DNA from 2 places in the Brevibacillus sp. B_LB10_24 genome. Region 2 is predicted to be linked to the other one. Evidence: a T-box and tRNA genes for the amino acid it is inferred to sense, from the RefSeq annotation. Region 2 holds a T-box; the other holds one or more tRNA genes.
What was found. A T-box is a leader RNA that pairs with one kind of tRNA and senses whether it is charged. The one in region 2 lies ahead of serS (serine--tRNA ligase), so its partner is inferred to be a tRNA-Ser.
Positions count from the first base shown of each region.

Region 1: it has a tRNA-Ser gene. The T-box ahead of serS (serine--tRNA ligase) is inferred to sense a tRNA for this amino acid. The anticodon was not compared.

Region 1 covers NZ_JBJQOQ010000001.1:476,744-481,160, forward strand. Annotated here, with positions in the region: gene ACI7RC_RS02410 (aldehyde dehydrogenase family protein) at 1-1,148, shown strand, start outside; gene ACI7RC_RS02415 (HesB/IscA family protein) at 1,242-1,544, opposite strand; gene ACI7RC_RS02420 (hypothetical protein) at 1,676-1,807, opposite strand; tRNA gene ACI7RC_RS02425 (tRNA-Ser) at 1,932-2,024, shown strand; tRNA gene ACI7RC_RS02430 (tRNA-Thr) at 2,031-2,106, shown strand; gene ACI7RC_RS02435 (DJ-1/PfpI family protein) at 2,243-2,794, shown strand; gene ACI7RC_RS02440 (FtsX-like permease family protein) at 3,036-4,417, shown strand, end outside.
Region 2 covers NZ_JBJQOQ010000048.1:25,123-29,539, reverse strand. Annotated here, with positions in the region: gene ACI7RC_RS25990 (D-alanyl-D-alanine carboxypeptidase family protein) at 1-1,058, shown strand, start outside; gene pdxS (pyridoxal 5'-phosphate synthase lyase subunit PdxS) at 1,153-2,037, shown strand; gene pdxT (pyridoxal 5'-phosphate synthase glutaminase subunit PdxT) at 2,050-2,640, shown strand; T-box leader at 2,702-2,927, shown strand; gene serS (serine--tRNA ligase) at 2,978-4,255, shown strand; tRNA gene ACI7RC_RS25970 (tRNA-Arg) at 4,357-4,417, shown strand, end outside.

The sequences.
Region 1 (4,417 bases), on a different contig from region 2:
AGGCCCAAACAGATGTGGAAGTGGCGGCCCGCTACTGCGAGTACTACGCGGGGGTAGCCGACAAAATCCTCGGGGAGACGATTCCCGTTCGTTCCGACGTCCTGGATTATACCGTCCGGGAGCCGCTTGGCGTCACTGCTCATATCGTCCCCTGGAACTACCCGATCCAAATCGCCGCGCGCAGCCTCGCTCCGGCTCTGGCAGCGGGGAATACGATGGTCATCAAACCGGCGGAGGACACCCCGATCACCGCGTTGAAGCTGGCGCAGATCGCGGAAGCGGCTGGCGTACCAGCCGGAGTGGTTAATGTCGTCACCGGCTTTGGGACAGAGGCAGGAGCGCCATTGGCAGTTCATCCGGACATCGACCACATTACGTTTACCGGATCGGTCGCTACCGGGACTGCGGTGATGAAGGCTGCGGCTGAGAACATCAAGCCTGTCACTCTGGAATTAGGCGGGAAGTCTCCCAACATTGTCTTTGCGGATGCCAATGTGGATGAAGCGGCTCAGTGGGTGGTCCGGTCGATCGTACAGAATGCGGGGCAGACGTGCTCGGCAGGTTCGCGGTTGCTGGTCGAACGGCCGATCCGCGAAGAATTCGTCGCGCTGGTGACGGAAAAAATGAAACAGCTGCGCATCGGTCCGGGACTGGATAACCCCGATGTGGGACCGATTATTTCGCAAAAACAGTTGGAGCGGATCGAATCGTACATGCGTCTCGCCCAGACGGAAGGGGCGGAGATTCGCATCGGCGGCCGGCGCTGCCCGTCAGCGGGTGCGGGCTTCTTCTTTGAACCAACTGTCGTGGAGCATGTATCGGCAGCGAGTCCGCTGGCCCAAGAGGAGATATTCGGACCAGTGCTGGTCGTCCTGCCGTTTGACACCATTGAGGAGGCACTGGCGATCGCCAACGGCACAGAGTACGGACTGGTGGCGGGAATCTGGACCAATCACATTCACAAGGCGCACTGGCTGGCATCGCGGCTCCGAGCGGGGCAGGTATTCGTCAACAACTACGGTGCCGGCGGCGGCGTAGAGATGACCTTTGGAGGATACCGCAAGAGCGGCTTTGGCCGGGAGAAGGGGCTGGAGGCGTTGAAGTACTATACGCAAGTCAAGAATATCGCCATTAAGATCAGCTTGTAGGCGGCAAAACGAAAAGTATCCAATCAAGGAAGCGTGGCTGTCCTTGATTGGATACGACATCTTGCGCCAGGGAATGGCCTTGCGGCGTTTTGTCTAGTGATCCCCGTGGTTTCCTTTGCTCGGGTTGGAGATGACGTAGCCCTCTTCCGGCATGTACAGGTAATCGACGACCACGCCGTCCAGCAGCTCTTCGTCCTTCTGTAGAATGAGGTCAATTCCTTTATCAGTCGATACGACCAAATCGTTCTCGGTGGGAACGTCCAGCGCCATTCCGTAATGGGCGTGACTTCCGTGTTTATGAGTGACGTAGACGCGCAGCTTCAGCGTCTTGTCTTCTTCTTGTTCCAGCACCTCGTTCAGCTTCTTGGCCGCATTGCGCGTAATCTTGCATTTCATGCGAACATTCTCCTCGTGAATATGACTTCACTCTATCATATCAAAGTTGTCCGGCTTTGCGCCACTGCCAGGTCCTTTTCGCACAAGTTCCATAAAAAGCGAAGCGGCGCAAAAGACCGCGCCGCCGGCGTTTAGTTCAACTCTGTCGGGTCGGTCCAAATCATCTCGTCCCGGTACATTTCCTCATCACGGAGGGGATAAGACAGCTCGTAGAGGTCGTACATGGGCATGTCCGAAATCTCGACATATCGGTTGGGATCCATTACTCATCCTCCTTTCAGACAACATTTTACCCAGAATGCTAGAAATCATCCCGAGAATTCTCAAAAAAGTATCTTGATTTTCAGAATCAAACATAGTAGACTAAATCTTGTCGTTTCCGTAACTGGATGGGTGTCCGAGAGGCCGAAGGAGCACGATTGGAAATCGTGTAGGCGGGGATAACTCGCCTCGTGGGTTCAAATCCCACCCCATCCGCCAGTTTCTGCCGGTGTAGCTCAATTGGTAGAGCACCTGACTTGTAATCAGGGGGTTGTGGGTTCAAGTCCTATCGCCGGCACCACTTCTTCAAAACTTTCAATGCGGCACCTGTTTCAGGTGTCTTTTTTTCGTCCAGGAAACCGTGCAGGAATTCGGCTTTGGACAGAGAAAATGGGTAACATGGATTCAAATACTGAAACACAAGAGGAGGCCTTTGGATGAGTAAAAAGGTGTTGATTGTCACTGGTGATGCGGTCGAGGCACTAGAAGTTTTTTATCCGTATTACCGCTGTCTGGAGGAAGGTTTTGAAACGGTGATCGCTTCGCCGACCAAGAAGACCCTCCACACGGTTTGTCACGATTTCGAGGCCCACAGCGAGACCTACACAGAAAAACCTGCCTACCAGCTTCCTTCACATACCGCATTCGAAGATGTCCGTCCGGAAGAGTTTGACGGCTTGATCATCCCCGGAGGGCGGGCTCCGGAGTACATCCGTTTGAATCCGCACCTGAAGCCGATCGTCGCCCATTTCTTTGAGGCGGACAAGCCTGTTGCCGCGATCTGCCACGGTTCACAGGTGCTGGCGTTGGTCAAAGAGCACCTGGAGGGCAGGGAGATGACGGCTTACCAAGCCTGCCGTCCCGATGTCGAAGCGTGCGGCGCCGTGTACAAGACGGAGACTCTGCACGTTCACGGCAAGCTGGTTTCCGGGCATGCTTGGCCTGATCTGCCTGGTTTCATGCGCGAGTTTATCCGCCTGCTCGGATAATAAAACCGTCCATAAATGTAAAAGACAGACAATCAAACGATCCCTTTTGAAAAACGGCCGTCTGCAAGTGGCGGCTATTTTTCGAAAGGGATTTTTCTTGTGTGTTTTTTTGCGCAAGCTTACAAATATGTAAGGTAGCTGTAAGGTTATTCGATGGGAATCGATCCGCCTTCTCATTACAATAAAGTCATGCTGATCATATCAACGGCGAAATCAATTTGGGTGTCAGGAGGAATATGTGATGACCTTTAGCCAATTCGCGCTGCGCAACGTCACGCGCAACAAGCGTACATACGCGGCATTCTTTTTCAGCAGCGCGTTTTCAGTCATGATATTTTTTATCTTTGCCATGTTCGTGTTTCACCCGGGGCTGCAGCGGGAGGAGATTGGGGGAACGACCACAACGGTCATGGGGATATCGGAATACATCATCTACCTGTTTTCCATTTTCTTTGTGTTTTACTCCATGAGCGCTTTTTTGCAGTCGCGAAAAAAAGAATTCGGGATTCTCATGATGCACGGAATGTCGTCGGCCCAGTTGAAGCGGCTCATCTTTTTGGAAAATATGATCATCGGACTCACAGCGATCGCTACCGGGATCGGAGTCGGCCTGATCTTCTCCAAGCTGTTCCTGTTGGCTGCGGCCTATGTGCTGAAGACAGAAGCTCTGCCGTTTTACCTGTCATGGACTGCCGTACTGATTACGTCCATCTCGTTTACCGCTCTTTTTCTGTTTATCTCGGTGTTTACTGCAGTGTTCGTTCGCGGAAGCAAGCTGATCGAGCTTTTGAAGGGCGGAAGCAAGCCGAAGAGCGAGCCGAAGGCGTCTGTCCTGTTGTCCTTGCTGGCTGCTGTGCTCATCCTGACAGGGTATGTCATCTCCTTCTTGGTCCAGCAGGTGCAAGTGGTTATCGCCATGATACCCGTCATCGTGATCGTCATTCTCGGGACGTACTTTATGTTTACTCAGCTCAACGTATTTGTCATCCGAATGCTGAAGCGAAATCGCCTGTTCTACTGGCATAAGACCAACCTGCTCAGTTTGTCCGATCTGGCTTTCCGCATGAAGGACAACGCCCGCATGTTTTTCCTGGTTTCGATTGTCTCCACCGTGGCCTTTTGCGCCATCGGGTCACTGGCGGGATTCAAGAACATGATCATCGAGGTGCAGACAGAATCGAACCCGTTTGCGATTAGCTATTTGTCGGAGGCAGGAAACCCGCAGGAAGCAAAACACGTGTCACTGATCGAAAAAGAACTGGCCGAACAACACATCCAGTACGAAGAGGTACAGGCAGTCATGAACCACCAGACGAATGAAACATCTGGTCGTGATGTCACACTGTTGCGATTATCCGACTACAATCGGCTGGCCCGGACATTGGGGTATCCGACGGCAGAGGTAAAGGGAAGCGAAGCCCTGAGGCTGCCGGCAGCACAGGAGCTGGGGGGAGCGGCAGGACAGCAGCCGGCCCGTGAGACGATCAAATTAAAGGAAAGCGGTTTGTCCGTGCAAACGACAGGTACCGTCGAAAAAAATGTGATCAAAGCCTTAAGCCCGCGGGCGACCGGACTTGTTGTCTCCGACCAATTTTACAACGAGGCGTCTGCATCCGGGAAAAA
Region 2 (4,417 bases):
AAAACAAGAAAATAAAGTGGACAGATGTTGTTCCTGTCAGTGACTACGCGTTTTTTATAGCCAAAATGAGCGATTCGTCAGGGGTATACCTCAACATGGGCGAGGAGCATACCGTACAAGAGCTGTACAAGGCCATGTCGATTGCCTCCGCCAATGACGCCACCGTCTTGCTGGCGGAAAAAGTGGGCGGCGATGAGCCTAATTTCGTCTCCATGATGAATAAAAAGGCCCAGGAATTAGGAATGAAAAGTACCTTTTTCGTAACCTCGTCCGGTTTGCCGGCCGATGAACTGGGAAAGTATACGCCGGCCAATTTTGACGGCAAGGACAATACCATGTCAGCTCGTGACGCAGCGATATTGGCACGGGCGCTGATCAAGGATTTTCCTGAAGCGCTGGAGATCTCCAAAATCCCGCGCTTTGTATTCCGCGAAGGAAAGCCGAATGCAACGCCAAGAGCCAATTACAACTGGATGCTCCCCAGTTTGCCGAATGAGTACCCGGGAGTCGACGGGTTGAAAACAGGGCATACTGATCAGGCTGGCTACTGTTTTACCGGAACGGCAACCCGTGACGGCATGCGATTAATCAGCGTCGTAATGGGAGCCGAAAGCATGACATCGCGGTTTAATGAGACGAAAAAGCTGTTTGATTACGGCTTCAGCAACTATAAGCTGACGAAGCAAGTGGATCAGGGGGCTGCCATCACAGGTTTCGAAACAGCTCCTGTAAAAAAAGGAGTCGACGTTACGGTTCCAGCAGTGACAGGCAGTGTCGTCTCTGTGATTACGAAGCCGGGGGACAACGTGAAGTTCACGCCGACTGTCACGTTTAACGACTTGACTGCCCCTGTTCAGAAGGGACAGGTTATCGGAAAAGTGATGTTCAAGGCAGAAGGAGATGCAGAGGGCGACTATCTGCAGCCTGATGATCTAAAGAATGCCGGCGTAGATCTGGTGGCTGGAGAGGATGTCGAACAAGGAAGCTGGATCCGCCTGTTTTTCAGAAGCATCATTCAGTTTATCGGTAACCTATTTAATGGGATTATTGGAAAATAAATAAGAAAAAAGCAGGTTGTCTATCATATGAAGCATCGTTTAAAATAGGGACAAGTTTCTAATATATTCCATCCATGGGCAGGAGGCTTGTCATATGGTTGAAGTAGGGACAGATCGGGTTAAACGGGGAATGGCAGAAATGCAGAAGGGCGGCGTCATTATGGATGTCGTCAACGCAGAGCAGGCAAAAATCGCGGAAGCGGCTGGTGCTGTTGCAGTTATGGCTTTGGAAAGGGTTCCCTCGGATATTCGCGCAGCCGGCGGAGTCGCCCGCATGGCTGATCTCGGCATCGTCGAAGAGGTTTTAAAGGCGGTTTCCATTCCGGTCATGGCCAAGGCGCGGATTGGTCATTTTGTAGAGGCACGGGTTCTGGAATCGATGGGCGTCGATTACCTCGACGAGAGCGAAGTGCTGACGCCGGCGGACGATCTGTACCACATCAACAAAAAAGAATTTACCGTTCCTTTCGTCTGCGGCGCTCGCGATCTGGGCGAGGCACTGCGGCGCATCGGCGAAGGGGCTTCGATGATCCGCACCAAAGGCGAGCCGGGAACGGGCAATATCGTAGAAGCCGTTCGTCACATGCGGACAATGCAATCGCAGATTCGCAAGGTTCAAAGTATGTCGTATGACGAGTTGATGGCGGAAGCCAAAACGCTTGGCGCTCCCTATGACTTGTTGGAGTACGTGCACAAAAACGGCAAGCTGCCAGTGGTAAACTTTGCTGCCGGCGGAGTTGCCACACCGTCTGACGCCGCTTTGATGATGCATCTTGGCGCTGACGGGGTATTTGTCGGCTCCGGTATTTTCAAATCGGAGAACCCTGAGAAATTTGCCCGGGCGATTGTGGAAGCAACTACTCACTACACGGATTACGAATTGATAGCCCGCGTTTCCAAAGGGCTGGGCACGCCGATGACAGGCATCGAGATTTCCAAGATTGGCGACGCAGACCGCATGCAGGATCGCGGCTGGTAAGGTGAAATGGCGATGAAAATTGGCGTTCTTGCCCTGCAGGGAGCAGTAGCCGAACACATCCGCATGCTGAACCAGGCGGGTGCAGAAGCGGTTGCGGTAAAAAAGGCAGAAGAACTGCGTGATCTGGACGGCTTGGTCATCCCCGGCGGAGAAAGCACCGCGATCGGGAAAATGATGCGAAAATACGGATTTATGGAGGCACTGCAGCCGTTCGCCGCAGAGAAAAAGCCCATCTTTGGAACCTGTGCCGGAGCGATTTTATTGGCGAAGGAAATTGTCGGCCAGGAAGAGGCCTACCTCAGGTTCATGGATACGACGGTAGAACGAAACGCGTACGGCCGACAGAAGGACAGCTTTGAAGTCTCCCTGCCGATTGCCGGCGTGGCACCCGATTTTCCCGCCGTGTTTATTCGGGCGCCTTATATCGTGGAAGTACGAGGTGCGGGACAAGTCCTGGCCAAATACGATAACAAGATCGTAGCTGCCCGGGAAGGACAGTTTTTGGCAGCGGCGTTTCATCCGGAGCTGACCGAGGACAGCCGTTTTCACAAGTACTTCCTGGACATGGTCAAAGAATACCGCGAGGACAAGGCACCTGTATAAGGTGCCTTTTTTGCGCTTTACACCCGTATAGATTTTGGTGTAAATTTAAATAATAATAGGGAAGAAAGCTTCGACGGGAACAAGTACTCTGTATTGATTGGTGCAGAGAGGCGGTGGCAGGTGCAAACCGTCCCAACAAACAGACGAATCCATCCCAGAGCGGCAAGGGAGATAACCTTGCCCGGCAGCGTGCCGTTATCACGTAAAAGAGGGTAAGTTGTCTGACGGATTTGAAGCGGACAATTTGCCAATAAGGGTGGCAACGCGGGTCCACACTCGTCCCTTAGCGGGAGCGGGTGTTTTTTTATGTTTGTATATAGCGATGGAGGGATATGTCATGTTAGATCCGAAGATTTTGCGACAGGATTTAGAAGGGGTCAGACGAAAGTTGGCCAATCGAAACGAAGATATTTCCGCTCTTGACCAATTTGCTGAAACAGATGAAAAACGCCGACAAGTCATCCAAGAAGCGGAAACCTTAAAAAATAAACGAAACACCGTATCGGAACAAGTCGCAGTACTGAAACGGAATAAGGAAAATGCCGACCATCTGATCGCGGAAATGAAGCAGGTAAACGACAGGATCAAGGAACTGGATGAAGAGCTTCGGCAGCTGGATGAGAAAGTGACGGAGATTCTTCTCAGTCTGCCAAACCTGCCGCATGAATCCACCCCGGTAGGCCAAACGGAGGAGGAAAATGTCGTCGTCAGAAAATGGGGCGAGCCAAAGCAGTATGATTTCCCGGTAAAGCCGCATTGGGAGCTGGCCAACGATTTGGGTATTCTCGATTTTGAATCGGCGGCGAAAGTGACCGGAAGCCGCTTTGTCTTTTACAAAAAGGCGGGTGCACGTTTGGAACGGGCCTTGATGAACTTCATGCTGGATTTGCATGTGAGCCAGCACGGCTATGAAGAAATTATCCCGCCATACATCGTGAACCGGACGAGCATGACCGGGACAGGCCAACTGCCTAAATTTGAAGAGGATGCCTTTCGCTTGGACGGCCCGGACTATTTCCTCATTCCGACCGCGGAAGTGCCGGTTACTAACATGCATCGTGACGAGATCCTGGACGGTGCCAGCCTGCCCCGGTACTATGCCGCGTTCAGCGCGTGTTTCCGCTCAGAGGCGGGTTCTGCAGGCCGTGACACTCGCGGGTTAATCCGTCAGCATCAATTCAACAAGGTAGAGCTGGTCAAGTTTGTGAAGCCGGAAGATTCCTATGAGGAATTGGAAAAGCTGGTGGCCAACGCGGAAAAAGTCCTGCAGCTGCTGGACCTGCCCTACCAGGTCCTGAGCATGTGCACAGGCGATCTCGGCTTTACCGCCGCGAAAAAATACGATCTTGAGGTATGGATTCCCAGCTCCAATTGCTACCGGGAAATTTCGTCCTGTTCCAATTTTGAAGATTTCCAGGCGCGGCGGGCCAATATCCGCTTCCGCCGGGACGCCAAGTCCAAGCCCGAGTTTGTTCACACGTTAAATGGCTCAGGCCTGGCCCTCGGCCGGACTGTCGCGGCCATCATCGAAAATTACCAGCAAGCAGACGGAAGCATTCTGATTCCCGAGGCGATTCGCCCGTATATGGGCGGGCTGGAAAGGATCGCCCCGTAAAAAAAGAAATATGCAGGCGGGAAGGCGCAGGCTCGAGTCTGCGCTTTTTCCCATTTGCAAAAAAGGCTAATCCCAAATATAATAAAGTGTAGGTGTTTTTTGTCCCCGTAGCTCAGTTGGATAGAGCGACAGTTTCCTAAACTGTGCGTCGGAGGTTCGAGT